2 regions of the Paenibacillus sp. VMFN-D1 genome follow, and region 1 is predicted to be linked to the other one. Evidence: riboswitches for the same ligand, from Rfam matches in the RefSeq annotation. Region 1 holds a riboswitch; the other holds the start of a gene.
The links. A riboswitch is a leader RNA that binds a small molecule or an ion and turns the genes downstream of it on or off. The one in region 1 is predicted to bind ZMP and ZTP.
Positions count from the first base shown of each region.

Region 2: linked by a shared signal. The riboswitch ahead of C7820_RS11515 (bifunctional 5,10-methylenetetrahydrofolate dehydrogenase/5,10-methenyltetrahydrofolate cyclohydrolase) and the one ahead of rpiB (ribose 5-phosphate isomerase B) in region 1 are both predicted to bind ZMP and ZTP.

Region 1 is NZ_QRDU01000004.1:440,530-455,527, forward strand. It holds gene prfA (peptide chain release factor 1) at 1-912, shown strand, start outside; gene C7820_RS25840 (HemK/PrmC family methyltransferase) at 938-1,984, shown strand; gene C7820_RS25845 (FtsW/RodA/SpoVE family cell cycle protein) at 2,056-3,294, shown strand; gene C7820_RS25850 (FtsW/RodA/SpoVE family cell cycle protein) at 3,378-4,574, shown strand; gene spoIIR (stage II sporulation protein R) at 4,888-5,610, shown strand; gene C7820_RS25860 (L-threonylcarbamoyladenylate synthase) at 5,807-6,889, shown strand; gene C7820_RS25865 (manganese efflux pump MntP) at 6,976-7,536, shown strand; gene C7820_RS25870 (low molecular weight protein arginine phosphatase) at 7,576-8,163, shown strand; ZMP/ZTP riboswitch at 8,273-8,354, shown strand; gene rpiB (ribose 5-phosphate isomerase B) at 8,502-8,957, shown strand; gene C7820_RS25885 (TIGR01440 family protein) at 8,979-9,593, shown strand; gene glyA (serine hydroxymethyltransferase) at 9,656-10,903, shown strand; gene upp (uracil phosphoribosyltransferase) at 11,484-12,113, shown strand; gene wecB (non-hydrolyzing UDP-N-acetylglucosamine 2-epimerase) at 12,129-13,289, shown strand; gene C7820_RS25905 (AtpZ/AtpI family protein) at 13,467-13,724, shown strand; gene C7820_RS25910 (ATP synthase subunit I) at 13,717-14,094, shown strand; gene atpB (F0F1 ATP synthase subunit A) at 14,125-14,934, shown strand.
Region 2 is NZ_QRDU01000001.1:2,507,518-2,522,515, forward strand. It holds gene C7820_RS11490 (amino acid permease) at 118-1,473, opposite strand; gene C7820_RS11495 (VanZ family protein) at 1,712-2,827, shown strand; gene C7820_RS11500 (hypothetical protein) at 2,875-3,666, opposite strand; gene C7820_RS11505 (SDR family NAD(P)-dependent oxidoreductase) at 3,871-4,638, opposite strand; gene C7820_RS11510 (TetR/AcrR family transcriptional regulator) at 4,912-5,520, shown strand; ZMP/ZTP riboswitch at 5,582-5,665, shown strand; gene C7820_RS11515 (bifunctional 5,10-methylenetetrahydrofolate dehydrogenase/5,10-methenyltetrahydrofolate cyclohydrolase) at 5,733-6,578, shown strand; gene C7820_RS11520 (ABC transporter permease) at 6,789-8,021, opposite strand; gene C7820_RS11525 (ABC transporter ATP-binding protein) at 8,018-8,710, opposite strand; gene C7820_RS11530 (permuted SH3 domain-containing protein) at 8,707-10,290, opposite strand; gene C7820_RS11535 (aminopeptidase) at 10,500-11,729, shown strand; gene C7820_RS11540 (MFS transporter) at 11,825-12,994, opposite strand; gene C7820_RS11545 (ArsR/SmtB family transcription factor) at 13,065-13,343, opposite strand; gene C7820_RS11550 (exodeoxyribonuclease III) at 13,545-14,309, opposite strand; gene C7820_RS11555 (MFS transporter) at 14,473-14,998, shown strand, end outside.

The sequences.
Region 1 (14,998 bases):
TCCGTCATGGAAGAACTCGAATCCGCCAAAGCGCTTCAGGCTGAGAAGCTGGACGACGAAATGCGTGAAATGGTCAAGATGGAAATCGAGGAGCTGACCCAGCGCCGTACTGAGCTGGAGGAACGCATCCGCATTCTGCTCCTGCCGAAGGACCCGAACGACGACAAGAACGTCATCGTGGAGATCCGCGGCGCGGCGGGCGGCGACGAAGCGGCTCTGTTCGCTTCCGACCTGTACCGGATGTACACGCGTTATGCGGATACCCAAGGCTGGCGTGTAGAGCTGATGGACGCCAATACGAACGATCTGGGCGGCTTCAAGGAAGTCATCTTCATGATCAACGGACGCGGCGCCTACAGCAAAATGAAATACGAAAGCGGCGCGCACCGCGTGCAGCGCATTCCGACGACAGAGTCCGGCGGACGGATCCATACTTCCACTTCCACAGTGGCAGTCATGCCGGAAGTTGAAGAGATCGACATCGAAATCCATGACAAGGATATCCGCGTCGATACGTTCTGCTCCAGCGGTGCGGGCGGACAATCCGTCAACACCACGAAATCCGCCGTTCGCGTGACCCATATTCCAACCGGAATCGTGGCCACCTGTCAGGACGGCAAGTCGCAGAACTCGAACAAGGAAAAGGCGCTTCAGGTGCTTCGTGCCCGGATCTTTGATATGATGCGGCAGGAAGAAGAAGCGAAGTATGCCGGTGAGCGGAAGAGCAAAGTGGGTACAGGCGACCGCAGTGAGCGGATCCGCACGTACAACTTCCCGCAAAGCCGGGTGACCGACCACCGCATCGGATTGACGCTGCACAAGCTCGATTCGGTGATGAACGGCGAAATCGAAGAGATCATTTCGGCCCTGAACATTGCGGAGCAGGCGGAAATGATGGATAAAGGGGAATAAGGCTTTGAAGGAAAGCACGTTTGTGATGACGACAAAGCAGAGTATACGGGAAGCCTTTGCGGAGGCTTCCTCTTTTTTAGCGGCGCATGAAGTGATGGAGCCGCAGCGGAACGCCCAGCTGCTGCTTGAGCATGTGCTGGGCCTGTCCGGCGCGTCCTATTACATGGCGCTGCCCGATCCATTCCCGGACGAGCGTCAGCAGGCCTGGGAGGAAGTCATCTCCCGCAAGGCGGCGGGCGAACCGGCCCAATACATTATCGGGGAGCAGGAGTTCTACGGCATCCCCTTTCAGGTGACGCCCGCCGTGCTCATCCCGCGGCCCGAGACGGAGCTGCTCGTGGAGGCCGTGCTGCAGCAGGCCGCGCGGCTGTGGCCGCAAGGAGCGGCACCGGCTGGGCGAGCGGCATCTGCGGCGGAGCAGGAGCCGCCGCAAGGGCAAGGAGCCGGCCGCGTTCCGGGGCCGGCTGACGCGGAGCTGCCGGACCGCGAAGCGGCTCGTCCGGCGGCACAGGGCAGCGCAGCCGCTGCGCCCGGCGGCGGTGCCGGCACCGCGGACGGCCTGCGGCCGCTGGTCGCGGCCGACATCGGCACCGGCAGCGGCGCCATCGCGGTCACGCTGGCGCTGCACGCCCCGCGCTGGCAGGTCTACGCCAGCGACATCTCGGCGGACGCGCTGCGGGTCGCCGCGCGCAACGCCGAAGTAAGCGGCGCCCAGGTTGCCTTCGAGGAAGGCAACCTGCTGGAGCCGTTTGCGGGGCGGCGGGTCGACATCCTGGTGTCGAATCCGCCGTACATTCCTGCGGCCGATATTCCCGGCCTGCAGCCCGAGGTGCGCGACCATGAGCCGCGCACGGCGCTGGACGGCGGAGCGGACGGGCTCGCGCCTTACCGCATCATGATGCAGCAGCTGCCGCTGCTGCAGGAGCCGCCCCGGCTCATCGGATTCGAGCTGGGCATTGGCCAGGCGGGCGAGGTCGCAGACCTGCTCCGCCAGGCGGGCCATTGGGATGAGATTATGATCATCCCGGACCTCGCCGGCATTGAGCGCCACGTTCTCGGCGTCCGCCGGTGATCCCATAATTTTCTTTTTGACCCAATTTCCTCTACAATGGAACTACCTATGTTTTCCCTGGAGGAAAGGATATGCTGCGCAAACTGAAACAATTGGATTTCGCCGTCATGCTGGTGCTGCTCTGCCTGATGGCATTCAGTCTGACTTCCATATACAGCGTCACCGCCGGCCGGCCCAAAACCGATCATTATTCGGTGCGGATGGCCGTCTATTACGTCATCGGCTTTGCAGGGTTTCTGGCGACTTCGCTCGTCAATTATAAGCTGCTGATCAAATATGCACTGTACGTGTATATTTTCGGCCTGATGCTGCTCTTATTCGTCCTGTTTGCCGGTAACGAATACTACGGTGCCCGCGGCTGGCTCACCCTTCCCGGGGGACTCAGCCTGCAGCCGGCCGAGCTGTTCAAGCTGTTCCTGGTCATTTTTCTGTCCAGCCTGCTGCTGAGGAAAAATCGAGACCGGTCCCGCGGCCTGTACTTTTGGCGGGATGTCGTGCCGATGGGGCTCCTCACCTTGGTTCCGCTTATGCTGGTGATGGCGCAAAACGACTTGGGGAACGCGCTCTGCTATCTCCTCATTCTGGTAGGGCTCCTGTGGATCGGCGGCATCCGGTATGTTCATGCGCTGATCGGGTTCGCCGTGGCCTTTGCCGCCATCTTCGGCGGAATTCAGGCTTACATTCATTATCATGACGAGGCGGCGAAGTTGTTCAAGTCCATTGGCCGCGAGCATTGGATCGCACGTTTTGACCCCTGGCTCGTTCCGGACAAAGCTTCCCGTGACGACAGCTGGCAGACCTACAACGCCAAGCTGGCGATCGGGTCGGGCGGCCTGGACGGAAAGGGGTACATGCAGGGGACGACGATCCAGTCCGACGGCCGGGTTCCGCTGGCTTTTGCCGACTCGATCTTCGTCCAGATTGCCGAGGAGTACGGATTTATCGGCTCGTCAGCGCTGCTGCTGCTTTATTTTATTCTGATCCACCGCATGATTCTGATTGCCGCGGACTGCCGCGACAGGGCGGGGCCATACCTGATTACAGGCATTATCACGATGTTCATTTACCAGATTTTTGTCAACATCGGCGCCTTTATCGGTCTGATGCCGCTGACCGGCATTACGCTGCCTTTTATCAGTTATGGCGGCACCTCACTGGTGATCAACATGGTCAGCATCGGGGTAGTGATGAGCGTCCGGATTCACGGGCAGGAGGAAGAGGAGCTGCTCCCGCTGCAGAACGAACCGGCTCCGGCCACAGGAACGGGCAAAATTCTGCGCCTCATCCGGGATGGATTTAACAGGAATTGAATATGGCATGGCTGTTCTATTACAATAGACAGGTACGCATCAGGGGCAACGAGGAGCGGAAGGCTCCGCACAGGAGGATAGCCATGCTTCAAAAGCTGAAAAAAGTGGATTATGTCGTCGTTTTTATTCTTTTGATTTTTATGGGCATCAGCATCATGTCCATTTACAGTGTCACACAGGGGACGAAGTTTGCCGGTTCCCATATTAAAATGATCGAGTTTTACGTGCTTGCCTTCATCGCATTTTTTGGGCTGGTTATCGTCGATTACAAGCTGCTTGTCAAATATGCGCTTTATCTGTATTTGTTCGGGTTGGCCCTGCTCGTTGCGGTTAACTTCATCGGGACCGACGTCAACGGCGCCCAAGGCTGGATCAAGATGGGAAGCTTTAGTTTGCAGCCTGCGGAGCTGTTCAAGCTCATCCTGATTATTTTTCTGACATATATCATTATGCGCAAAAATAAATCGAGGCTCTCGTTCTGGCATGACGTGGTCCCGATCGGACTGCTGACGTTCGTGCCGTTTGCGCTCGTTATGATTCAGAATGACCTCGGGAACGCGCTCAGCTACGTTCTGATTTTGCTCGGACTGCTATGGATCGGTAACATCAAGTTTTGGCATGCGCTGATTGCGCTGGTGGTGTTGGGGGCCGTCGCCGTCGGAAGCATTTTTTCTTACATTCATTTTCACGACAATATTGAGAAATTTATGAAGGACATCGGGCGGGAGCACTGGACGGAACGTCTCGACCCATGGCTGGTGCCGGATAAGGCGACGGCCAAGGCGTCCTATCATACGAAAAACGCCAAGCTGGCGATCGCATCCGGCGGCATGATGGGTGAAGGGTATATGAAAGGGTCCTCGGTTCAATCCGGGCGCGTGCCGTATACTTATTCGGACTCCATTTTCGTGGAAATCGCCGAGGAATTTGGCTTCGTCGGTTCATCGGTCGTGCTGCTGCTCTATTTTATCCTGATCCACCGGATGATTCTGATCTGTCTCGAGTGCCGGGACCGGGCAGGGCCGATTCTGATCGTAGGCATTATCGCCATGATGCTCTATCAGATCTTCGAAAATATCGGCGCCTTTATCGGCTTGATGCCGCTGACCGGGATTACGCTGCCGTTTATCAGTTACGGCGGAACCTCGCTGCTGATCAATATGGCGAGCATCGGTATCGTCATGAGCGTGCGCGTTCATGGGGAGGAAGTGGACGACGAGATGCTGACCCCCGCTAAGGGGACTGCTGCTCAAGGCGGACAGGCGAAAGCCGGCATGTGAAGCTGGTGTTTTACAAGAAACGACCGTTTTCGACAAGTTCTCGGACTTGGGAAGGCGGTCTTTTTTGCGGGTTCAAAGCTTATAGAAATACTAGATAAGATGAATTCTAGTTTTTCTTTTCATTCCTTGTTTCCAAGGGGAATACCCGTGCCAAGGTTGGATTTCTTTAATTCAATCTATATATAGATTGCTAGGTTTAGACTCTACCATTCCCGGACATACTAAGAACTATCATAGAATTGTTCTGATAGAGAGGGGCCCGGGGAAAATGGAAAAGACGATGAAGCAGGGGAAATATAGAGGGCAAGACTGGCTGCGCGACTTAGTGAAGGATACCGCCATTATTTTTTGTATTTTGTTTATGATCGCCATGATGTGGGAGAGCCAAAAGACCGACGCGGCCGTGGCCGGCGGGCCGATTCCGCAGGAATCCATCCGCCTGCGCATCCTGGCCAATTCCGATAATCCGGATGACCAGCTGGTCAAACGCGAGATTCGCGATGCCGTAGTAGCGGAGATGAACGGCTGGGTACAGGAGCTTGAGGACCCGCAAAGCCTGGATCAGGCGAGAACGACAATCCGGGAGCATTTGCCGGAACTGAACGATCTGGTGGGCCGTGAGCTGGAGAAGAGAGGCATTCATTACGATTACCATGTTGAACTGGGCATCGTGCCGTTTCCGACCAAACTGTACGGCGGTACAGTGTATCCAGCCGGGAACTATGAAGCACTCCGGATCACACTGGGGGCAGGCAACGGTCAAAATTGGTGGTGCGTGCTGTTCCCTCCGCTCTGCTTCATCGATGCGGCCAGTGGAGATGCTGCGGCTCAGCCTGCCGATGCCAAGGCTCAACCCGCGGATGCCAAGGGTGACACTAAGGGCGCCGTGACCACGGCGTCGGCCAAGGTGACGGATACGGCATCCGCTCAAGCTTCCGGGAAAGCAGCTGCCGATGCTTCCCAGCCGGAAGTTCGCTTCTTCCTGGTAGACATGCTCTCTGGGCTGTGGTCCTGGCTGACGGGGCTGTTCGCTTAGGAACTAACAGTCATCCTGTCCAGGGGCGTGCGTCATGGGGATTTTGCAGATGTGCTATAATAAAACATACCAATTTCGATGACAGGAATGAACAGCGATGAAAGGTTTGAACCAAGGGCAGGATGGAGGAAGCGCTCCTTCCACCCATGATGCAAATAAGAGCCATGCCACACCGGTATGGGATGTGACCGTATTGATGGGACGCAGCACCGCTGCCGCAGAAGCGGAGAGGGAAGCGGTGTCCCGTGCAGAGCAGTCGATCGGCCGGGCAGCCGCCATTCTACGGGATGGCGGTACCGTTGCTTTTCCGACCGAAACCGTCTACGGCCTTGGGGCGGATGCCCGGAATACGGAGGCTGTCGAGGCGATTTTCAAGGCCAAGGGCCGTCCGTCCGACAATCCGCTCATCGTCCACATTGCGGATGCAAGCCAATTGGACGGGCTCGTGACGGAGGTCAGCGATACGGCGCGGCGGCTGATGGCGGCTTTTTGGCCCGGCCCGCTGACGCTGGTGCTGCCGCTTCGGCCGGGCGTGCTGTCCCCGCGCGTAACGGCGGGGCTGGCGACAGTCGGCATCCGGATGCCGGACCATCCGATCGCGCTGAAGCTGATCGGTGAATCCGGCTGTCCGGTGGCGGCGCCGAGCGCCAACCGCTCGGGACGGCCGAGCCCGACGCTCGCGGGCCATGTCGAGGAAGATTTGAGCGGGCTGATCGACGGTATTCTGGACGGAGGGCCGACCGGGGTCGGCCTTGAATCCACCGTCGTGCAGGTCCAGGAAGACGGCGGCGTCACCGTTCTCCGGCCCGGCGGCATTACTAGCGAGCAGCTTGCCGCCGCCTCCGGGACGGCGGTGACGACCGATCCGGGAATCGAACGCTCTCCGGATGAAGAGGAGATCGTCGCACCGAAATCGCCCGGCATGAAATATACGCACTACGCTCCCAAGGGTGCGCTCACCATTGTGCAGGGCGGCACGCCGGAGCAGGTATCCGGCTGGATCGATGAGCAGCTGAAGGCCGCGGCGGGACGCGGGGAGAGAACCGGCGTGATGGCTTTCGAGGAGCATATCGGCCGTTACGCCGCGGATTGCGTGCAGTCCCTCGGCAGTCTTGCCGGACTGGAAGCGGCCGCCCACCGGCTGTACGCCGCTCTTCGCCGCATGGATGAAGAAGGCGTGACGTTTATTTTGTCGGAAGCCTGCCCGGAAGAGGGTCTGGGCGCTGCCATTATGAACCGGCTCCGCAAGGCCGCCGGCCAGCGGGTTGTGCGCTTGTGACCTCTCGCCGCACCTTTTAAGAGACATCATTTACCTCTTGTCCGCATATGGTTGTACAAGAACCTAACGGACATGGGGGAATAGGGATGTTGGAGACTTCTGCCGGTTTAGGGCAGCTGATGACAATCATGATAATGGCCGTCGCATTAGGACTGGATGCATTCTCTCTGGGCGTAGGAATCGGCATGAAAGGAATCCGGCTGCTGCATATTCTCAAGATCAGTCTGCTGATCGGCCTTTTCCATGTGTTGATGCCGCTGCTGGGAATGTTTATGGGATATTACGTCAGTTCGCTGCTTGGACAAGTAGCCGCCCTGGTTGCCGGCGGGCTGCTTGTGCTGCTGGGCGGGCACATGGTCCTGAATGCCTTCAAAACAAGCGAAACGCGAATGGTGGATCACCGCTCTTTGCTGGGGATGCTGCTGTTTTCGCTCAGCGTCAGCATTGACTCCTTTTCGGTAGGCGTATCCCTGGGGATGTTTGAGAGCAACCGGATTCTGACCGTGCTGGCTTTCGGGATCTGCGGGGGCGCGATGGCCGTGCTTGGACTCCTGCTCGGCAGGAGGGTAAGCCGGAATCTCGGCGAATACGGGGAGGCCCTTGGCGGCGCGATTTTGCTGGCATTTGGCCTCGCCTTTATCTTCTGATACAATATCGGCAAAGACACTTCGGGAGGTGCTAGAGACGTGAAGCATATTTTGTTTGTCTGTACGGGTAACACGTGCCGCAGCCCGATGGCCGAAGCTCTGCTTCGCAAGCTGGCCAAGGAGCGCAGCGTTCCGCTCGAAGTCCGTTCGGCCGGTGTGGCCGCCCTTGAAGGGACACCCATCTCGCGTCATGCGGAAGCGGTGCTGCGGGACCACGAGATCGATGAGCATTTGACCGCCAAGCCGCTCAGGGCCGACACGGTGGATTGGGCGGATTTGATTTTGACACTGACCCAGGGGCATAAGCAGCATGTGATCCGGAGCTTTCCGCTCGCGGCTGACAAAATTTATACCCTGAAGGAATACACCGAAGATGACGAGAACGTGATCAAGGACCTGCAGGAGCTCGACAGCCTGTACGCCACCTGGGAAATGAAGCGGGCGCTCGGACAGCAGCTGGAGGACGAGGAACGGGAGCGGCTGATCGAGATCCAGCAGCGGATCCCGAGCTTTGATATTTCGGACCCGTTCGGCGGGTCCCGCGATGATTACGATGTTACCGCCGCAGAAATCCGCGCCGCTATCGAGCGGCTGCTGGATAAGCTGGAGGCGTTCCGTACATTTTAAGAAACAAGCTTAAATTGGCACTTGGGCAGGAGCCTAGGCCTGAAAAAATGGAGTAAATTTGCAGATTGATTTTCATCGCGTCATGCTTTATGATGAAGGTGAAAAACATCGGTTCCGGTGTAACTGGCGACAATGTGGATCCAACCACGATGGAGCACCGGAATATACGGCCGGTCGCCTGGGCAAAAGAGCAATTCTGCGGAATGATCCGCGGACTGCTCTTTTTTTCGTCTAGTGGCTGCAAATGAGTTATAATGGTACAAGAAGTCACGGGAATACCGGGGAGCGCTAGATTCGTTTCTCTGTATTGCGCGAAATTTTAGGAGGTTTTTCGAAAGATGAAAATTGCTGTTGGAACAGATCATGCGGGTATACGTTTGAAAGAAGACATCATTGCCGTGATCGAAGGAATGGGGCATCAAGTTGCGGATGTGGGATGCGGATGCACGGATTCCGTGGACTATCCCGACTATGCTCTCCCTGTGTGCGATCTGGTTACCAAAGGCGAGGCCGACCGGGGAATCCTGATCTGTGGAACAGGCATCGGCATGAGCATTGCGGCGAACAAGGTTCCGGGCATCCGGTGCGCCTTGGTCCACGATGTGTTCTCGGCGATTGCCACAAGGGAGCACAACGACTCCAACGTGCTGGCGATGGGCGAACGCGTCATCGGTCCAGGTCTGGCCCAGGAAATCGTCAAGGCGTGGCTGGGCACGGAGTTCAGCGGCGGCGAGCGTCATGTCGGGCGCGTGAACAAGATTAAAGCGATTGAAGAGCGGTATCTGCACAATTAGGGAGGTTTTCTCATGGAAAGCATGTCAGGTGGCAGTCCATTGGAAGTTTCGCTGGGAGAACAGGTATCCCAAATTCTTCATGAGCTGGTGGAAGCCGCGGGGCTTGGCCCTGGTAAGGTACTGGTTGTCGGAACGAGCACCAGTGAGGTGGCCGGGAAACGCATCGGCACTTCCGGGGCACTCGGGGTTGCTGAGGAGCTGCTGCAGGCGATCGGCGAGGTCCGGGCCAAGTTCGGCTTCGACACGGTGTTTCAGTGCTGTGAGCATTTGAACCGGGCGCTGGTGATGGAGCGTTCCGTACTGGAGCGCCTTCGTTTAACCGAGGTCGCCGCCGTTCCTGTTCCGAAAGCGGGCGGCTCTATGGCTGCCGCTGCTTACCGTTCCATGAAGGAGCCTTGTCTGGCCGAAGCGATCGAGGCTCACGCGGGCATCGACATCGGCGAGACGATGATCGGCATGCATCTGCGGCGTGTGGCGGTACCTTTCCGCCCGACCCTGCGGTATGTGGGGCATGCGCGCGTGAATGCGGCCTACACGCGGCCCAAGCTGATCGGCGGCGAACGGGCGGTGTACCGTCTGGATGAAGAAGCCGGAAGAGCCGACCGTGACGGCGGCAGTTCAGATCTTTGCGATTAACATGAGCGGATGATTAAAGTGAACATTTTATTTTGAATTCCAATAAGGGAGGAACTATTAACATGGATCAATTGCGTAAGAAGGACCCGGCTGTACTCGAGGCCATGAATTTGGAACTGAAGCGTCAGCGTGCAAACATCGAGCTGATCGCATCGGAGAATATTGTCAGTGAAGCGGTTATGGAAGCCATGGGCTCCGTCCTCACGAACAAATACGCCGAAGGATATCCGGGCAAGCGGTACTACGGCGGCTGCGAGCGCGTCGATATCGTTGAGGATATCGCCCGTGACCGTGCGAAAGAACTGTTTGGAGCCGAGCATGCCAACGTGCAGCCGCACTCCGGCGCTCAGGCCAACATGGCCGTATACCTGGCAGCGCTAAAACCAGGGGACACCGTACTCGGGATGAACCTTGCCCATGGCGGACACCTGACGCACGGAAGCCCGGTGAACGCATCCGGTCTGCTGTACAACTTCGTCGCTTACGGGGTCCAGGAAGATACGTTCCTCATCGATTATGACGAAGTCCGCAAGCTTGCGTTCAAGCATCGTCCGCGCCTGATCGTCGCCGGTGCGAGCGCCTATCCGCGTACGATTGATTTCGAAGCTCTCGCTTCGATCGCCAATGACGTAGGCGCGCTGTTCATGGTCGACATGGCTCATATCGCGGGCCTAGTTGCGGCCGGGCTTCATCCGAACCCGGTGCCTCACGCCCATTTTGTTACGACGACAACGCACAAAACGCTCCGCGGACCGCGTGGCGGCATGATTCTGTGCAAGCAGCCATGGGCTGCGGCCATCGACAAGGCCGTGTTCCCGGGCACGCAGGGCGGTCCGCTGATGCACGTTATCGCGTCCAAAGCCGTAGCCTTGGGCGAAGCGCTGGACCCATCGTTCAAAACGTATGCCGAAAACGTGGTGAAGAACGCCAAAGTATTGGCTGAGACGCTGATCAGCGAAGGCCTGAACATCGTATCCGGCGGCACGGATAACCACCTGATGCTGGTGGATACCCGCAGCGTAAACATTACAGGGAAAGACGCCGAGAAGGTGCTGGACTCCGTCGGTATCACCGTCAACAAAAACGCCATTCCGTTCGATCCGACCAGCCCGTTCGTCACGAGCGGAATCCGGATCGGTACGCCGGCTGCGACTTCCCGCGGCATGGATGAAGCGGCTATGGTGACAATCGGCAAGATCATCGCTATGACGCTGAAGGCGCCTAAGGACGAAGCCGTGCTGTCCAAAGCAGCGGCGATGGTGAAGGAACTGACGGATCAATATCCGCTGTATCCTGAACTGAACTACTAATAGGACACCGATCTTGAGAAGTATAGGTCTGTGAGAATATAAGGGACTGGGGAATGTTCTCCGGTCCCTTTTTTTAGAGATAAGAAAAATAGAGATATTCCGAGGTTTCGAGGCTAACCATCCTGATCTCGCAAAAGAAACTCCCGCTAAACGCGGTCTGTTTTCTGAGAATGAATGCCGATAAAACGTTTTTCTTTTCGCTCTCAAAAGCCGTATAGGTCAATAAACCTTTCTGTCGTCACAGCGGATGTGTGCCTTCACACTCTTAGAGTGGCTTTTATATAGTAGTTCAGAGGGAGCTGCTAGATTTAAGACTGGTAGATGCGAAGGGCAGATGTCAGATTGGCGGGTCTTTACGGGGTGTTTACAACATGCCGGTTCCCTTGCGCGGTCTTTCGGTTAACGTTTAAGCCGGCTGATCTTTGGGCCAGAATAAACATATCTTTCTTGGGTGCAAAATCATTTCCAGGAATGATATAATAAATAAGATTTGTGTACTTGCATGTATCGTATGCGAATGGGCATCTAACTAACCGGCAATGACAGCACTTAGACTTACGATTTAACCGGAGGGACTAACATGGGAAAACTGGTGATTTGTGATCACCCTTTGATTCAACACAAACTGACATTTATCCGCGATGTGCGGACGAACACGAAAGATTTTCGCGAACTGGTCGATGAGGTTGCTTCCTTAATGGCTTACGAAATTACACGCGAGGTTCCGCTCGAGTCGGTCAAGGTGCAGACACCCGTCGCTGAGATGGACGGCAAGGTTCTGGCGGGCCGCATGCTCGGCCTGATTCCGATCCTGCGCGCCGGGCTCGGCATGCTCGACGGCATGCTGAAGCTGATTCCCGCCGCCAAGGTGGGACATGTCGGCCTGTTCCGCGATCCGGAAACGCTGCAGCCTGTCGAGTATTACACGAAGCTGCCGACGGACGTGACCGAGCGCGAGCTGATCGTCATCGATCCGATGCTGGCGACCGGCGGATCGGCTATTGCCGCGATCGACGTCCTGAAGAAGCGGGGGTGCACCCAGATCAAGATGATGAACCTGATCGCCGCGCCGGAAGGAGTCAAAGCCGTACAGGAAGCCCATCCTGACGTGGACATTTATGTAGCTGCCCTGGACGAGAAGCTGGACGATCACGGTTATATCATTCCGGGACTGGGAGACGCCGGAGACCGGCTGTACGGAACCAAGTAAGGAGAGGGAAACCATATGTCAAAAATTAAAGTGATGACGATCTTCGGGGTGCGCCCGGAAGCCATCAAGATGGCTCCGCTCATCTTAGAACTGCAGAAGCATCCCGAGCATATCGAATCCGTCGTCTGCGTAACGGCCCAGCATCGTCAGATGCTGGATCAGGTGCTCGAGGTGTTCAAGATTACGCCGGATTTCGATCTGGACGTCATGAAAGAGAATCAGACGCTGAACGAGGTGACTATCCGCGTTCTGCAGGGCCTGGAGCCGGTTTTGAAAGAGGCCAAGCCTGATATCGTTCTGGTGCACGGAGACACGCTGACGACCTTCCTGGCCAGCTATGCGGCCTTCCTGCAGAAGATCCAGGTAGGACATGTCGAAGCGGGCCTGAGAACGTGGAACAAGCTCTCCCCTTATCCGGAGGAGATGAACCGCCAACTGACCGGCGTGCTTGCCGATCTTCATTTTGCCCCGACGGACTGGTCTGCAGGCAACCTGAAGAAGGAGAACAAGAACGAGTCCCACATTTACGTGACCGGCAATACCGTTACCGACGTATTCCAGTACACCGTCAAGTCGGATTATCACCATCCGGTGCTCGACTGGGCGCAGGGCAAGCGGCTGATCCTGATGACGGCGCATCGGCGCGAATCGCAGGGCGAGCCTCATCTGAACATCTTCCGTGCCGTGAAGCGGATCGCTGACGAATTCGACGATATCGCCATCGTGTATCCGGTCCATCCAAGCCCGGCGGTCAAAGAACCGGCACATCAAATTTTGGGCAATCATCCAAGAATTAAGCTGATTGAACCTTTGGATGTTGTAGACTTGCACAATTTTTATCCGCATACGCATCTCATCTTGACGGACTCCGGCGGTCTTCAGGAAGAAGCTCCATCCTTCGGTGTGCCGGTGCTGGTGCTCCGTGACACGACCGAGCGACCGGAAGGGATCGAGGCGGGAACGCTCGAGCTGGTCGGAACGGATGAGGAACAAGTGTACGGACGGACGAAGCATTTGCTGACCGATCAGGAGGCCTATAATGCGATGAGCGGCGCCGCGAATCCTTACGGAGATGGCAAGGCATCCCAGCGGATTGTCGACGCGATTTTGCATCATTTTGGCATCAAAAATGAACGTCCGGAACAATTTCACAGAATGTTCACAAAGGAAAGTTAAGCCATATTCTGAGGGCAAAGGGTACAGCATACAGTTAAACTGTACGGTTGACACGGATTTGCGGGCTTTTTGCAGTGATTTAAGTCACATTTCCAGCCAGTTTCGACACGGATTTGTTCAATTGACAAACTCTCGGGTCATTCAGTAAAATGAACTGGGATTAGAGGGTGGACAGAGATGAATCAACCTGATAAGCCGCAAAAATCCAATAAAAATGCTGCTGCAAGCCCTCTGAAGTATGCGGGCCTTGTAAGCGCCATCGGAATCGATCTGGCCGCGTGTACTTTAGGGGGCTTTTATCTCGGCTCCTGGCTGGACAAGATTTGGGGAGGACCCGGACTCTGGATTGCATTCGGAGTTTTGCTGGGTCTGGCGATTGGCGGCGTAAGCGTTTTTATGATCACCAAGGCAGTCATGGGGGAAAGTGATGAGTGAACTATGGAAATACCGCAGGGTATTGACTAGAGCGACACTTTATTTCCTGGCTCTTTGCTTCTTGGGTGCTGCTGTCTTCCCGCAATACCGGAGTATAGCGCTGGGTATGGTGCTTGGCTCCAGTGTCAGCCTTGCCAATAGCTTTTATTTGGGCTATAAAGTGCAAAAAGTGTTGGATTCAGTCGAAGGCGGGGGCGGCAAGAGAGTAAATATGGGTTTTCTGACCCGTGCAGCCCTCAGTGTGCTGGCCGTCGTTGTGGCCTATCAAAGGCCGGAGACGTTTAACCTGTATGCCGTAGCGGCAACACTGGTATTGGCACAGTTTCTTCTCTTATTCATAGGGATTCGATTGTCTCGTAAACAGGAGTAGACCTTCAACTGAGAAAGGGGTGAGAAAAACATGCATACATCACCGATTATTGAATTGGGCGGCATAAAATTCGACCTTTCCACAATCCTGATGCTCATCGTAACCTCCGTAATCGTGTTTGTGATCGCGAAGCTGGCAACCCGTAACTTGTCAGTCGAAAACCCGGGGAAATTGCAGAATTTCATGGAATGGACGGTGGAATTTGTCCAGAACCTGATTTCCAGCACGATGGATTGGAAGAAGGGGAAGCACTTTCTGTCCCTTGGATTGACGTTTATTATGTTTATCTTCGTCGGCAACCTATTGGGTCTTCCTTTTGGTATCGTTACAGGAGTCCACGATCCGGAACATGCGCATATCTTTGGCAAAGAAATCGTATCTGTCACCGAAGAATTTGCGAAACATCCGGATGTAGAAGAAGTCGAGCTGGCTTGGTGGAAATCACCTACGGCTGATGCCTCGGTTACCATGGGGCTCGCGTTTATCGTATTCTTCCTTTCGCACTTCCTGGGAATGACCAGAAATACAAAGAGTTATTTCAAGCACTATTTCCAACCTTACTGGTTCTTCTTCCCGATCAACGTTATCGAGCAGTTTGCGAAGCTGCTGACGCAGGGCATGCGTCTATTCGGTAATATTTTCGCGGGTGAAGTGCTGATCTCGGTTCTGTTGAAACTGACCGCACTCGGCGTAGGCGGATACATCGCTTCCGCACTCGGTCTCATCGTTTGGCAGGGCTTCAGTATTTTCGTCGGCGCTATCCAGGCATTCGTCTTTACGATCCTGACGATGGTTTATATCTCACAAATGATAGAAAGTCACGACGAACACGAACACTAGCTTCAAAGTTAAGCTTGGAGTTTTCTTTCTTCACTCTTAACTAAACATAAATAATAACAAATAC
Region 2 (14,998 bases), on a different contig from region 1:
GCTTCAGGTTTCAATAAATTCGATAGTCTTGATAAAAATTTCAAATGGGATGGATCATACAAGACAATCCAAACCGCTTCATAAGCACATCATTCGCTTTCTTTCGCTTTGTTTCGCTTACTTGCTTCGTCCTCCAGTCCTGGAAAACCGGATCATGGACCAGATAACCAGCACGATAAGTACGGCAATGCATACGCCGATACTAAGCCGGTTCTGCGCATCGAATAAAAACATGGCCGCGATTACCGCCAAGCAGGCCACGACGGCAGAAGTAACATACGGGTACCCCCAAACCTTAAAGGATGGCTCCACCGGATACGACTTCCGCAGCTTGATTTGTGCCAGGGAGATGCAGATCCAGACCAGCAGGACGCAAAATCCCGGAACAGCCATTAACACGCGGAACAACTGATCCTGCGCAAACATGCCCAGCATGGATCCCAATATCAGAATCACAGCACACAATAACAGCGTATTTACCGGGATACCCCTCCGGTTCGTGCGGGCAAGAGCCGGCGATGCTTCGCCGGCTGCAGCCATGGAGTGGAGCATGCGTGAAGCTCCGTAAATTCCCGAGTTGGCTGCGGACAGCACTGCTGTAACCAGAATAAAATTCATGAGATCCGCCGCCCCGGACAAGCCGGTCGCGGTCAGTACCTGGACAAACGGACTCGACTCGGGGCCGAGCTGGTTCCAGGGAATCAGCCCGCATATCACGAGGATCGGCAGCGTGAAAAATAATATGATCCGCAAAATAAAATTGCGTACCACTTTGGGCAGCACCTTTTCGCTGTTTTCCGTTTCCGTCAATGTCAAACCGATTAGTTCCGAGCCCCCGTAGGAAAACATGACCACCAGCAAAGCAGAAAAGATGGACGTCCATCCGTTGGGCAGAAATCCTCCGGCCGCCGAGTAGTTATGCAGATACGGCGTGTTGCCGCTCGGAATGATCCCGAAGATCAAGCATGTCCCTAAAACGATAAAGACAATAATCATGGCGATTTTGATCCCCGCCAGCCAAAATTCGAACTCGCCGAAGCTTCCCACGCTCATCAGATTAATCAGAATAATGAAGGCCGCGCTGGCTAGACTAAGCAACCATAACGGTACCCCGGGAAACCAATACTGCAAAAAGCTGCCGGCCGCTATAATCTCAATGACGCACACGGAAAGCCATAGGAAGCAGTACATCCACCCCATAATAAAGGACACTCTCTCGCCAAAGGCCTCACGGACGAAGTCCTTCATGTTTTTACCCGGGTAAACCGTAGCCATTTCCGCCATTGCTCCCATGACGACGAGCAGCAGCATCCCGGCGAAGACGTAAGAGATAATGACGCCCGGTCCGGCGAGACCGATCGTTTCGGCACTGCCTTTGAAGATGCCGGTGCCGATGACTCCGCCCATGGCCATCAAACTGATATGCCTTGGTTTTAATTTTTTCTGCAATGAAACCCCATCTGGTTGTGACATCAAATATCCTCCTGCTGAATCTTGTTGTATTAGAACAAAAACCATAAGTTCAAGTATAACATTTTGCTTAAGCATCCTGATAGAAATTTAGCCGAATTTTCTGCATTTGCTTCACGATTCTTTATGATTTTTAAACAAAATTTAACCAGAAACCGATCATACTTATGCTATGATGTACATTCAGCCGATGGCAAGGCCGAAAGAAACCATAAAGAAATTAAGGCGGTGCAGTTTAGTCGTGTTTCATTCGTATGTATTTCCAATCTCATATGCATTTCTGTCTTTTCCCTTTGCGGCACTATTTTTTACCATTCCCTTCATGGTCGTCCAATACCGCAGACACGGTTATATCCATAAAATCAGGGCGTTTGTGCTGTACCTGTTCCTGCTGTACCTGCTCAATGCACTGTTTCTGGTCATCCTTCCGCTGCCGTCTTCCCGGCACAATCCGGCCATGGCCGGAGGGGCGCTTCAGCTGGTGCCGCTGAATTTCATTCACGACATCCTGAAAGAAACGTCCGTCGTGTCATCGCAGCCCTCGACGTACCTGCGGCTGCTTACGGAACGCGCCTTCCTTCAAGTGGTGTTCAACGTGTTTCTTACCGTTCCGTTCGGTATGATCCTCCGTTATTATTTCCGGACGGGATGGAAACTTTCCATTCTGCTGTCGTTTTTGCTGTCGCTGCTGTTTGAGACGACCCAGCTCACCGGAATATTCGGGTTCTACGATCACCCGTACCGGGTATTTGACGTCGATGACCTGATCACTAACACGCTCGGCGGTTTGCTTGGATTCTTGGCAGCCGAATGGTTATCCGGCCTTCTTCCCCGCATTGAGCATTTGGATGCCAATATCGACCGGGCAACCAAACGGGTGACCTATACGCGGCGGGGAATTGCCTTTATGGCGGACGGTATCGTCTGGGCAATCCTGCTTGGTATTCTGCATATCCTGCATATACCGGCTTCCTTCTGGGTTGCGACCGGACTGTATTTCATGCTGATACCTTGGCTGACTGGAGGTCTGACTCCCGGCAAATGGCTTGTCCGCATCCGTTTGGCCGATGAAGGGGAGCGAATCTCCCTTAAATCGCTTGTGGTTCGATATGGAATGCTCTACTGGCTGTTTTTTGGAGCCAATCGGGTTCTGGCCGGCTCCCTTGACACCGTTCCGCCGATCCTTCGCATGATCCTGGGACTCATTGTGTTCGCCATGAATACCGTCTTTTTTATTCATGTCGTCATCTGCGTATTCAAGAAGGAGCCGCAACTGTTCTATGAAAAATGGAGCAAAACCCGGCATGTTATCCTATGGCAGCCGGCCGCAGCAACCGAACCGGAGAAAAAGGAGTAATCCCCCTTGGCAAAACGTACTTTACTAGGAAATATCACGCTTGTCCTTCAAGACTTAGGGAGTTTCGTTTCCGCTGTCCGGATGACGGAATCGATCTGCTTCTCCCATTGGTAAATTTGATTGAGGGAAGCACTGATTTTACCAAGCTCCTTATACATCACGGTCAGCTCAGCTGTTGCTGTGATCGCGTTCCCGAGCTTGACTGCCGCTTTATACCGTTTGTCCGACGCGCTTCGGGTGCTGTTCGCTGCCGTAATCTTCTTATTCTCGGCAGTTACCTGCTTCTTTAACGTTTGGACTTGCGCCAACGTATCCTTCACCGCCTTGGCTTTGGCCGAGGCTTCCTTCTTGGCGGCAGCGAGCGCATCCTTACGGCTCTTGATTTCCGCACGGGCCGCACTGGCCGAGGCCTTGATCTGGTTGCGCTTCAGATCGTACTGAAGCGCGGCCTTCTGGTCTTTGCGTTTTCTCGCATCCGCCGCCTTCTTCCCAAGGTCTGTATATTCATTGAGCAGCGGCTGATATTTCTTCTGAGCCTGATCGGCTTCGGATTTCAGCTTGTCGATCTTGGCTTTGTCGATCCCCTGCACCTTCGCATTGACAGACTTTAACCGGTCATCATTCTGTTTCCGGAGCACTTGAATCTGCTGCTTCTTCAGCTTATTGGCCTCTTCCAGCGCCTTATAGCTGTCATGAAGCACGCCTATACTCTGCAAAGCGGCGTCCCAAGCACTGTCCGATGCGGCGTCCGCCTTGGCCGGACCCAGCATGAACAACGCGACCGTACAGCATAAAACCGTCAACAAGCTGTTTTTCCATAAAACTTTTACATACGACATCTTCATCTCTCCCCCAAATCATCAAAATTCATAATAAATGGACAAAAAAAGCACCCCGCAAGTAAGGCATGACGCCTTTCCTGCAGGGTGCTTCTCCCGCTTCCAATCACTATGTTGAACCCACTATAGCGCTATTTCTCTCGGTTGTCAATAAATTCCTGGAACATTTGTTCCTCTTTTTTTGGCCGAATCCGGTTGTCGTGATTACTGACCGACCATCCCGCCGTCTACCGTGTACAGGGAACCTGTAACGAAAGAAGCTTCATCGGAGAGGAGGAAGTTCATTACCGCCGCTACTTCCTGCGGCTCGCCGTAACGGCCCATCGGTGTGGCCGCTTCATTGGCGGCTTTGTACGCTTCTGCATTGCCGGAGTTCGCCTCAATCTGCCGCATCATCCGGGTGTTGATCGTTCCAGGCAGAACCGCATTAACCCGGATGCCCAGCGAAGCCAGCTCGTTGGCAGCAACGCGCGTCAAGCCGATCACGGCATGCTTGGACATAATGTATGGGGCCACTCCTGGCGCGCCCATCAGGCCTGCAAGCGAAGACGTATTCAATATTGCGCCGGAATTCTGCTTTTTCATAACTGGAATAACGTAATGCAGCCCCAGGAACACCCCGCGGACGTTGACGTTATATACCAGATCAAGCGCTTCCACGGATTGCTCTTCGATTAGCCCAGTAGGGCCCTCAATCCCTGCATTGTTCGCAAAGTAATCGATGGTGCCGAATTTTTCAACAGCACGGTTCACATAGTTCTGCACGTCCTGCTCTTTGGATACGTCGGCAGCGATCGCCAGTGAATTGGTATCGTTCAGGCCAAGCTCCTCGACGACGCTCTTGACCGCATCTTCCTTCAGATCGACCAGGACGAGGTTCAGCTTGCGCTCGGCCAAACGCCGTGCCAGCTCTTTCCCGATTCCTCCGGCCGCGCCGGTAATGACTGCAGTTTTCGTTTGTGTTTGACTCATGACTGAATCGCTTCCTTTTCAACAAAGTTTATAAAATGATTTATAGGCTTTATAGCTCATGTCTGCTACATGTATAGGTTACACCCTTATTAATTGTTTACACAATAATCATATTTCGAAATAATGTCATCTATCCAACAGATTGCCGCCGTATGTCACCGAACCATGATAATCTTGAACATTTACCTTCTTTTTGTTGACGATTTTCTGCGTTTTGGCGGCATCCCAACTTACGTTATAATAGGAGAAACGACAAGCTGGAGGCAGATGCATTTGACAGATGAACACGTTCTTGACCGCAGAGCCAGAAGAACCCGGCAGGCGCTCAAATCCGCTCTCGTTTCCTTAATTCTCGATAAAGGCTTCGATTCGGTGACTATTATGGACATCGCAGCCCGTGCAGACTATAACCGGGGCACCTTTTATAAGCATTTCGTCAGCAAAGAAGACCTGCTCAAGGAAATCCACGACGAGTTTCTGCAGGGCATCGCCGAACTGCTCGTCAAGCCGTATGAGGGCCTGGAGCGAATTGAAGCCTCGATGACCTACCCCTCGGGGCTGCGCTTGTTTGAACATATCGAACAGCATAAAGATGTGTTCCTGGCCTTATCGCGAGTCGAACGCGGAAAGCTGGCGATGGACATGTACGACAGGCTCAGGGAGTCGATGCGAAAGGACATGCATATCGAAATGGAACCGACCGAGCCGCCGATCGACTACGAAATCATGCTGAGCTACCGGATGTCGGCCACGGTGGGGGTCATTATGCACTGGGCAGAGGTTGATTTTAAATACACGGCGTCTTATATGGCGCAGCAGCTGATGGTGCTGGTTGAGACAAAAATGGATTACATCGTGTTTAAAAGAAACGGCGGCACATAAGCATCATTCTCAAAACTCCCCATTGTGCCCGTAAGCACAATAAGGTATCATTCTACATAGATGGACTGTGTGCGACTGGCGGAAACATGGGATGAACCATGAGGGAGCACATGGATATAAACAGCCGTACGCCTGGGCAGAGGTAAGGGGAATTTCCCCTTGCCTCTTTATGTTTTTCTGGACCTTACCATGATTTAAAGGAGATGCAGACAATGACAGAACAAACGCTGATTTTGGACGGAGCGCGCGTGGCGCAGGACATTAAGGACGGCTTGGTTAGCAGGGTGAAACGGCTGTCCGAGCAAGGGATTACCCCCTGCCTGGCGACAATTTTGGTAGGCGACGACCCGGCATCGGCGACATACGTGCGCATGAAAGGCAATGCCTGCAGACGGCTCGGGATGGAATCGTTAAAAATCACACTGGATGCGGGGACGACGACCGAGGAGCTTATCCGTGAAATTCAGAAGCTTAACGCCGACCCGAACGTTCACGGAATTCTGCTGCAGCATCCGGTTCCCCATCAGATTGATGAAAGAGCCGCATTCGACGCGATCGCCATTGAAAAAGACGTCGACGGCGTCACCACGCTGGGATTTGCGCAGAATGCTTTCGGCTTTGCCGCCTATCCTTCCTGCACCCCGGCGGCCATCATCACCATCCTGGACTACTACCGGATTCCTGTAGAAGGCAAGCACGCTGTTGTTGTCGGCCGCAGCCCGATTCTCGGCAAGCCCGTCTCGCTGATGCTGCTGAACCGCAATGCCACGGTCACGATCTGCCATTCGAGAACGAAAGGCCTTGGTGATATCGTGTCCCAGGCAGAGATCGTTGTTGCCGCAGTAGGCAAACCGAAATTCATTCAGGGAGACTGGATTCAGGACGGAGCCGTCATTCTGGACGCAGGCTACAATGAAGGCAATGTCGGGGACGTTGATTATGAGGCATGTCTGGAAAAAGCGAGCGCCATTACACCCGTCCCTGCGGGCGTCGGACCGGTAACCATCGCCATGCTGCTGAAGCACACGGTGGATGCGGCGGAAAAACAGCTGGGATAAACCAGCCATCGGTATGGTCAGGTTTTCCAAGGGACACTTAAAAAGCCGCGTATCGGCATCACAAATACGCCAGGTAACGGCTTCATAAATGGCAAGAGGGCATTCCGCCGAACATCATTCGGTGAAATGCCCTTTTTTCTACCCAAGATGTAATGTTCTTGAGTCGGTTGGTATCCGATTCACATCAATCCGTTCGTCACAAACGGCGGCCTATTCATACCGCAGCGCCTCGATCGGATCCAGCTTCGCGGCCTGTCTTGCCGGGAATACACCGAATACGATACCGATGCAGGCCGAGAACCCGACGGCAAGCAGCACGGAGTTCATGGACACCGCGGTGGTCACTTCCATCAGCTTGCCGACGAACTTGGAGCCGCCGAAGCCAAGGATGACGCCGATCACACCGCCCAGAATAGCCAAGGTGACCGATTCAAATAGAAACTGCGATAGAATCGTCCCTTCCTTGGCCCCGATCGCCTTCCGGATACCGATCTCCCGCGTCCGTTCGGTAACGGACACCAGCATGATGTTCATGATGCCGATTCCGCCGACGAGCAGGGATATCGCCGCCACGCCGCCTAGAAAGAGGGTCAGCGTTTTGGTGACACTTTCGGCGGAGGACATGACATCCTCCTGGCTTTGAACCCTGAAATCATCGTCGGCCCCGCCAAGTTTATGGCTTTGGCGCATCGTATACTGGATCAGCGCCATGGTGCTGTTGATCACGTCGGTAGATTTGGCTTCGACCAAAATTTGCCGGACACTGCTCCGGGAGCTCCCGGTCTGAAACCGGGACTGAATCGTCGTGATCGGCGCGATGACGGTGTCGTCCTGGTCAACCGTTCCCGAAGAACCCTTGGCTTTGAGCACACCGATGACCCGAAACGGGATGTTGTTGATTTTGATCATGCTGCCGACCGCATCGAAGCCCGCTTCACCAAATAGCGTTTCCGCCGTCGTTGCGCCAAGGACCACGACCTTTGCCCGGTCATTGACTTCATCCTCCGTAAAGAAACGTCCGATGTCCGTCTCCCACGATTTGATGTCGGCATAGCCCGGCGTCGAGCCGATGATCGTGGCGGAGGCCGTGTTCGATCCGTTCAGCAGCTGCGCGCTCACCTGCGAGACCGGCGCGACGTACTTCACGGTATCGATTTTGGAGATCGGGTCAGCGTCTGAAATGTTCAGCGTGCCCGGGCTTCCGCCTTGGCTGCCTCCTGCCGCTGTGCCGGTTGACGACCCCGAGCCTGCGGTAACCGTGATCAGATTGGAACCCAGGCTCTGAATTTGGCTCGTCACCTGCTTGCTCGTTCCCTGACCGATGGAAATCATGGCAATGACGGTCGCCACGCCGATGATGATTCCAAGCATCGTCAGGAAGGAGCGCAGCATGTTGGACCGTAAGCTTCGGATTGAAATGCGCAGCAGTTCCCCCACATTCATACCCTCTCACGCTCCAGATTCAGCCGGTCCGTCTCGATCAGGCCATCGCGAAACCAAATGACCCGTTTCGTATAGGCGGCGATGTCCGGTTCATGGGTGACGATGACGATCGTATGCCCCTTTTCGTTCAGTCTCCGGAATATGCCCATGATTTCCTCGGATGATGCCGTATCCAGGTTGCCCGTCGGCTCGTCCGCCAAAATAATGGCGGGGTCGTTGCTCAAGGCGCGGGCAATAGCGACCCGCTGCTGCTGTCCACCGGAGAGCTCATTCGGCTTGTGATGCATCCGGGTTTTCAGGCCGACCAGCTCAAGGCAGTACTCGGCCTTCTCCCGCCGCTCCTTTTTGTTTTTGCCCGCATACAGCATCGGAAGCTCGACGTTTTCAATGGCAGAGGTTCGCTTGAGCAGGTTAAAGTTTTGAAAGACAAAACCGATCTTGCGGTTGCGCACCTCCGACAGCTGCTTGGCCGATGCCGAGCCGATGTCGATGCCGTCCAGCATGTACTTGCCGGAAGTCGGTTTATCCAGACAGCCAATCACGTTCATCATGGTCGATTTTCCTGAACCAGACGGTCCCATAATGGAGACAAACTCGCGCTCATCGATTTGAAGGGTGACGCCCTTCAGCGCCTGGACCTCGTTCTCGCCCGATGCATAAATTTTCTTCACTTGATCAAAGGTGATCACTGTCCGCCACCTCCCATGCCGCCGCTGCGTGCTCCGCCTCCGCCAGTTCCTCCGGTTCCACCCGTTCCGCCGCCGCGGTTGAACTGCCGCATCTCGCCGCCTCCGCTCATGCCTCCGAAGCCGCCCATACCGCCCATGCCGCCAAAGCCGCCCATGGTTCCCTGGCTCGTTCCGGTGCTCGTCTTTGTCGTCGTCATCGTAATGGTCACCTTGTCGCCCTCGGACAATCCGGTCAGCACTTCGGAATTAGCCCCGTCATCAAGGCCGGTTGTAATTTCCACCTGCTCCTCTTTGCCGCCTTTGTCGACCATGACGATTTTCCGTCCGCCAAACGACTTGATCGCCGCATCAGGAACTTTCAATACATTCTTCTTACCGTCGGTAATAATGGCAATCGTCGCGCTGATACCCGGAATCAGCTTGTCTGCGTTATCTTGGCCCGCTGTGATTTCAATGCCGACCGGGAACGTCACGACGCCGCTGGTCTGCGCTTCCCCGAGCACCGCCTTGGACACGACTTTCCCTTTCAGCGTTACGCCCGTGAGCGCGTCAAATGTTATATTGACGTCCTGGCCGACCTTCACATCGGTGATATCGGTATCGTCAATGGAGGCCGAAATCCGGAAGCTTCCGCCGGTTGAGAACATGGAAATGGCCGCAGCAGCGTCGCCGGCGACCGTCTCCCCGACCTTGGCGTTCACGGCGGAAATGATCCCGTCATACGGCGCATAAATTTTGGCCCCGGCTGCGTTGGCCTTGGCGTCGTTCAAGGCAGCGAGTGCCATGGCCACGTCGGCTTTGGCACTGGCCACGTCGCTTTCAGCCGGCCCTTCCTGCAGCTTGGCCAGCTGCGAAACCGCCTGATCATAGGCGCGGGACGCGCTATCCACCTGTGATTCGGCATTGGTAACCGCTTCTTTCAGCTGATCCAGATTGCTCTGCTGCGATACCGCTTGTTTATAAGCATTCTGGGCATTATCCGCCGCGACTTGAGCGAATAAAATCTGGAACGGGTCCGTCCCCTTCTTCGCTTCGTCCAGCTTGGCCTGCGTGCTGATGACGGCAGCTTTGGCCTTGTCCACCTGTGCCTGCAGGTACGATGCATTGGCCGCCTTTTTTGCGTTCGTAAGCGCCGTCTTGGCATTCTCCAGGTCGGACTGCGCCTTGGCCACCTGGGCTTGTTGTTCGCTTAAGGTAGCCGAGTCCGTTCCAGCCTGGATGCTGTCCAGCTTCGCCACGGCACTGTCATACTTCGCCTGGGCTGACAGCAGGTCGTTTTGCAGCGCCGTTGCATCCATCGCTGCAAGCAGCTGCCCCTTTTTCACTGCTTCCCCGACGCTTACGTTGACCTTGGTCACTTTGGAGTTTCCGCTGAAGCTCAAGTTCACCGATTCGGGTGCTTCCACATTGCCGGAGGACGTTACCGTTTTGGACAAGTCGCCCCTCTCGACGGCATATGTAATGGTCGCCGTTTCCGTTTTCGTCGCACTGGCGTTTTTTTGATAAAAATAGGTCCCCCCTGCGCCGATCACAATGACGCATCCGCAAATGATCAGCACATTTTTTACCGCTTTATTCATGTCCATTCTCCCTTCCTTCATATGACAAACACGATATCAGCCGAAACTTAAAAAAACCTAAACTCCGGTAGGCATGCAAAAAAGTTTTTCGAAAAAGACGGGAGGCCCCGATAAGCTTGCATCAAGGAAATGGATAGAGATACACTGGTAGACAGACATTCTTTTCTCGGCAGGAATGCCATTTCACATACGATGGAGGAACTTGAATCATGGATCATTTTGAACAAATGCTGGAGAAATACGCCGAACTGGTGATCAAGGTCGGGGTGAACATCCAGCCCGGCCAGGTGCTGCTTGTGCAATCCCCGCTGGAAACCGTAGATTTCACGCGGCAGATCGTGTCCAAAGCCTATGAGGCTGGCGCCAAATATGTTCAGGTCGATTGGGACGACGAGAAGGTGACCCGCATCCGGTATGAACAAGCGCCTGACGATTCTTTCGCTTATTATCCGAAGTGGCAGGCCGACATGATGGAGCAGCTCGCCGAAGGCGGCGGCGCGGTACTGCACATCAAGGTGCCCGACCCTGAGCTGTTCCGCGGCATCGATTCCGCCAAAGTATCGACGGCCGTGAAAGCGGCGGCGGTGGCCCGCGAGAAGTATCAGGCCTACGTACGCAGCAACAAGGTCAGCTGGTCGCTGATCAAGGCTCCGACCCGCGCCTGGGCGAACAAGGTTTACGCCGATTTGCCGGAGGAAGAACGCGTCCCGGCTATGTGGGAAGCCGTATTCCTCATGAACCGCGTCGACAGCGGGGATCCCGTCGCGGCTTGGCGGGATCATATCGCCGAGCTGAAAAAACGGCAGCAGTACATGAACGACAAGCGGTACAAGAGCCTGCACTACCGCGCGCCAGGCACCGACCTGCGGGTCGAGATGCCGGAAGGGCATCTGTGGCTCGGCGGCGGGGATTTGAAGGAGGACGGCGTGTATTTTGTAGCGAACATGCCGACGGAGGAAATCTACACGATGCCGCTGCGGACCGGAGTCAACGGAACGGTATCCAGCACGCTTCCGCTCAACCTGAACGGCCGGCTGGTGGAAGGCATCAAGTTAACCTTCAAAGACGGAAAAGTGACGGAATACGATGCCGTATCGGGCCGCGAGCACCTGACATCGCTGCTGGAAACGGATGAAGGCGCGTCCTACCTCGGCGAGATGGCGCTGGTGCCGCATGACTCCCCGATTTCGCTCATGAACCGTGTCTTCTACAATACAGGCGTAGACGAAAATGCTTCCTGCCATTTCGCGCTTGGAAGCTGCTATCCGGTCAATATCGAGGGCGGAACCAAGCTGAGCAAAGAGGAGCTGCTCGCCAAAGGCGGCAACGTCAGCCTGACGCATGTCGATTTCATGATCGGTTCGGACCAATTGGACATTGACGGTGAACTGCCGGACGGCACCGTTGAGCCGGTGTTCCGCGCAGGCAAGTGGGTTTAAAATAACAAAAGCGGTCAGTCCCTAAAGAGGACTGGCCGCTTTTTTTTTAGATATACGTAGTTCTTCTGCTCCATACGAATGGAAGACCCGTTCCTTTATTCCGCCGCCGCAACCTTTCGCCGTGCGGACAGCTGATTCAAGCCGAACAGCGCCAGCATCGCAACCAGTACCCCCACGGCCCCGATCCATGTAACCGCCGACAGCGAGACGCCCGAGACGACTACGCCGCCGATGCCGGCGCCGGCCGCCATGGACAGCTGCATCATCGATTGGTTGAGCCCAAGCATGACACCGGAGGATTCCGGCTTGATCGTCACCAGATTGTACTGCTGTGCCGGTCCTGTCGACCATGCGGCGAATGACCACAAGATCAGGATGGCGAACACGGCGAACGCCGAATGGCCGGCCAGACTGAGCAGAATAAGAGCGATCACGTGAAGGGTCATCCCGCTCAATAGGGTGAAGGTCACCCCTTTCTTATCGGCACTGAAGCCTCCCACTTTTGAGCCGACCAGGCTGGCGATGCCAAAAGCTAACAAGGCCGTGCTCAGCAGGCTCTCCTGCAATCCGGATATTTGAAGCAAATAAGGGGACAAATACGTGTAAGCCACCGAGTAGCCGCCCAGCCAAAAGAAACTGATAGACAGGCCCAGCGCAACTTTCGGATTTTTCAGAAGGGAAAACTGCTGCCGAAGGGGCACATGCGCGTCTCCCTGAATCCGCGGGATGGTCACCGAAATGATGAGCATCGCGACAATGCCGAGCAGAGCAATCCCGATAAATACCGCTTTCCAGCCAAAAGCAGCCGCGACCATTCTTCCGAGCGGCACACCGATGATGAGCGAAGCTGTAAAGCCCATGATGACGGTGGCCAAAGAGCCAGCCTGTTTACCTTCAGGCGCAATTTTGGCGGCGATGCTAAGCGCCGTGACGACGACCATCCCCGCACCAAGCGCCATCAGTATACGTGACGCCAGCAGCAGTTCATATCCGGGCAGCACGAACGACAAGATGTTGGCGACAACGAAAATGCCAAGGGCCGTGATCATCAGCCTGCGACGGTCCCACCTTGCCGTCAGGGCCATGAGAACAGGCGTAGCGATCGCGTATGTCAGTGAGAACACGGTAATCAGCTGGCCCGCGGCAACGACTGTAATGCCCATCGAATCCGCAATTTTATCCAAAATACCGGAAACGATGTATTCCGAGGTACCTACCAAAAAGCTGATAATGGCCAAAATGTAAATCTTCCAGGTGCTGGTCATAAATGCAATCAAACTCCTTTGAATAATATTTTCGTATTTCTACAATCATAGAAATAAAGGACAAAAAAAATTAGTTCAACAGAAATGGCGCATATTTCTGCGCTACCTCACGGTTCAGGCAGTAGAAAACAAAGGTGCCTTCCTTACGCGAATCCAGCAGACCGCTCTCTGCCAGCTGCTTCAGATGATGGGACAGCGTGGAGTCCGCTACAGTTTCCAGCTTGGTCCCAAGCGTGGAACAGCAGGCTTCACCTTCCCGGGAAAGGATCATCGCCACTTTCAAACGAGTCGGTTCGCCCAGTGCCTTGTATATTTTTACGGCTTGCTTGGACTCCACATCTTCGTTCATATTCCCCTCCTCCTTCCTGATTTCGTATTTCTAAATTTATAGAAATAAATTAGCATACGGTTTACCGGATTGTCAACACCCCATCTTTGTGGATGATATTAAAAAATGGGATCATGCCCCTCACTCACCGCTGCAATGTCTGATGATGTTTATTGCCGCAGTGAGCCAGGGATGACGGATTTCAAGGACTGGATCCACCGTTTACAGCTTCGTTTCGTCCATCAGCAGCTTGACCGGACAATGATCGCTCCCCAGGATCAGATGATCGATCTGGGCGTCAATCAGGGACGGGGCAAGCCGTTCCGATACGAGAAAATAGTCGATCCGCCAGCCCACGTTCCGCTCACGGATTTTGGGCATGTAGGACCACCAGGTATACGCGCCTTCCTGCTCCGGGTAAAAATGTCTGAACGTATCGATCAGCCCCGTATTCAGCAGTTCTGTCATTTTGCCGCGTTCCTGAGGAGTAAAACCCGAGTTTTCACGGTTCGATTTAGGATTCTTCAGGTCGATTTCCTGATGGGCGACGTTTAGATCCCCGCAAATGATGACAGGCTTCCGAGTATCCAGCTGTTGAATGTAGCTTCTGAACCGGTCCTCCCATTCCAGCCGGAGATCCAGTCTCGACAGATCGCGGCGCGCGTTGGGCGTATACACGTTGACCAAGTAAAAGCCTTCGTACTCGAGCGTAAGGATTCTCCCTTCCGGCTCCCCGTCCTCTTCCAGCCCGGAGTACACGGACAACGGCTTCTGCTTGGTAAAGACGGCGGTACCGGAATAGCCTTTCTTCTCAGCGTAGTTCCAGTATTGGTAATACTCGTCCATGCCGTCCAGGCAGATCTGCCCTTCCTGGAGCTTCGTCTCCTGCACGCAAAAGATGTCCGCGTCCACTTGCTTTACATATTCTATAAAACCTTTATTGACACAGGCCCTGAGCCCGTTCACGTTCCAAGATACCAATTTAATCATCATTTCCCCCGCTATTGTTGAAGTCTGTAACTCTAGTCTACCATACTACGTCCGCCCCTTCCGTGACAAATCGGTGATTTAGAAAATGATAGATTCATGATACAATGTCCTAACGCGATTTAACCTATTTCCAAAATGACGTGAGGGATCTATTGTACCCATGAGAACTTCCGCTCCTGTTAAAGCGTTTAATTTTCTGTTTTTCGCCCTGCTGGCCATTTTCATTCCGTTTCTTCCCGTATATTTTGATGAGCAGGGACTATCGCCTTCCCAGATCGGCTTCATCGTCGGTACAGGAGGATTTATCACGATTGTGGCCCAGCCGCTGTGGGGGATGATCAGCGACCGGACCAAAACGATCCGGAAAGTGCTGCTGCTCCTTCTTGTTTGCGCCATCATGACCGGCTTTGTCCTGTACCATACCGGAACGTACAGCCTGATCATCCTGTTTGCCATGCTCACCTACTTTTTTCTAATGCCGGTCGATCCGCTGACGGAGAGCTTGAACTTCCGCGTCGCCGAATCGGCGGGGATCAGCTACGGCTCGCTTCGCACCTATGGGGCGCTTGGCTATGCAGTGATGTCATTGTTCGCAGGCTATTTCATGACTTCGTACGGCGCGCACAGCCTGGCGTATTTGTTTGCGGCCATTGGTCTGGTCAGCTTTGTCATTACGCTGTTCATGC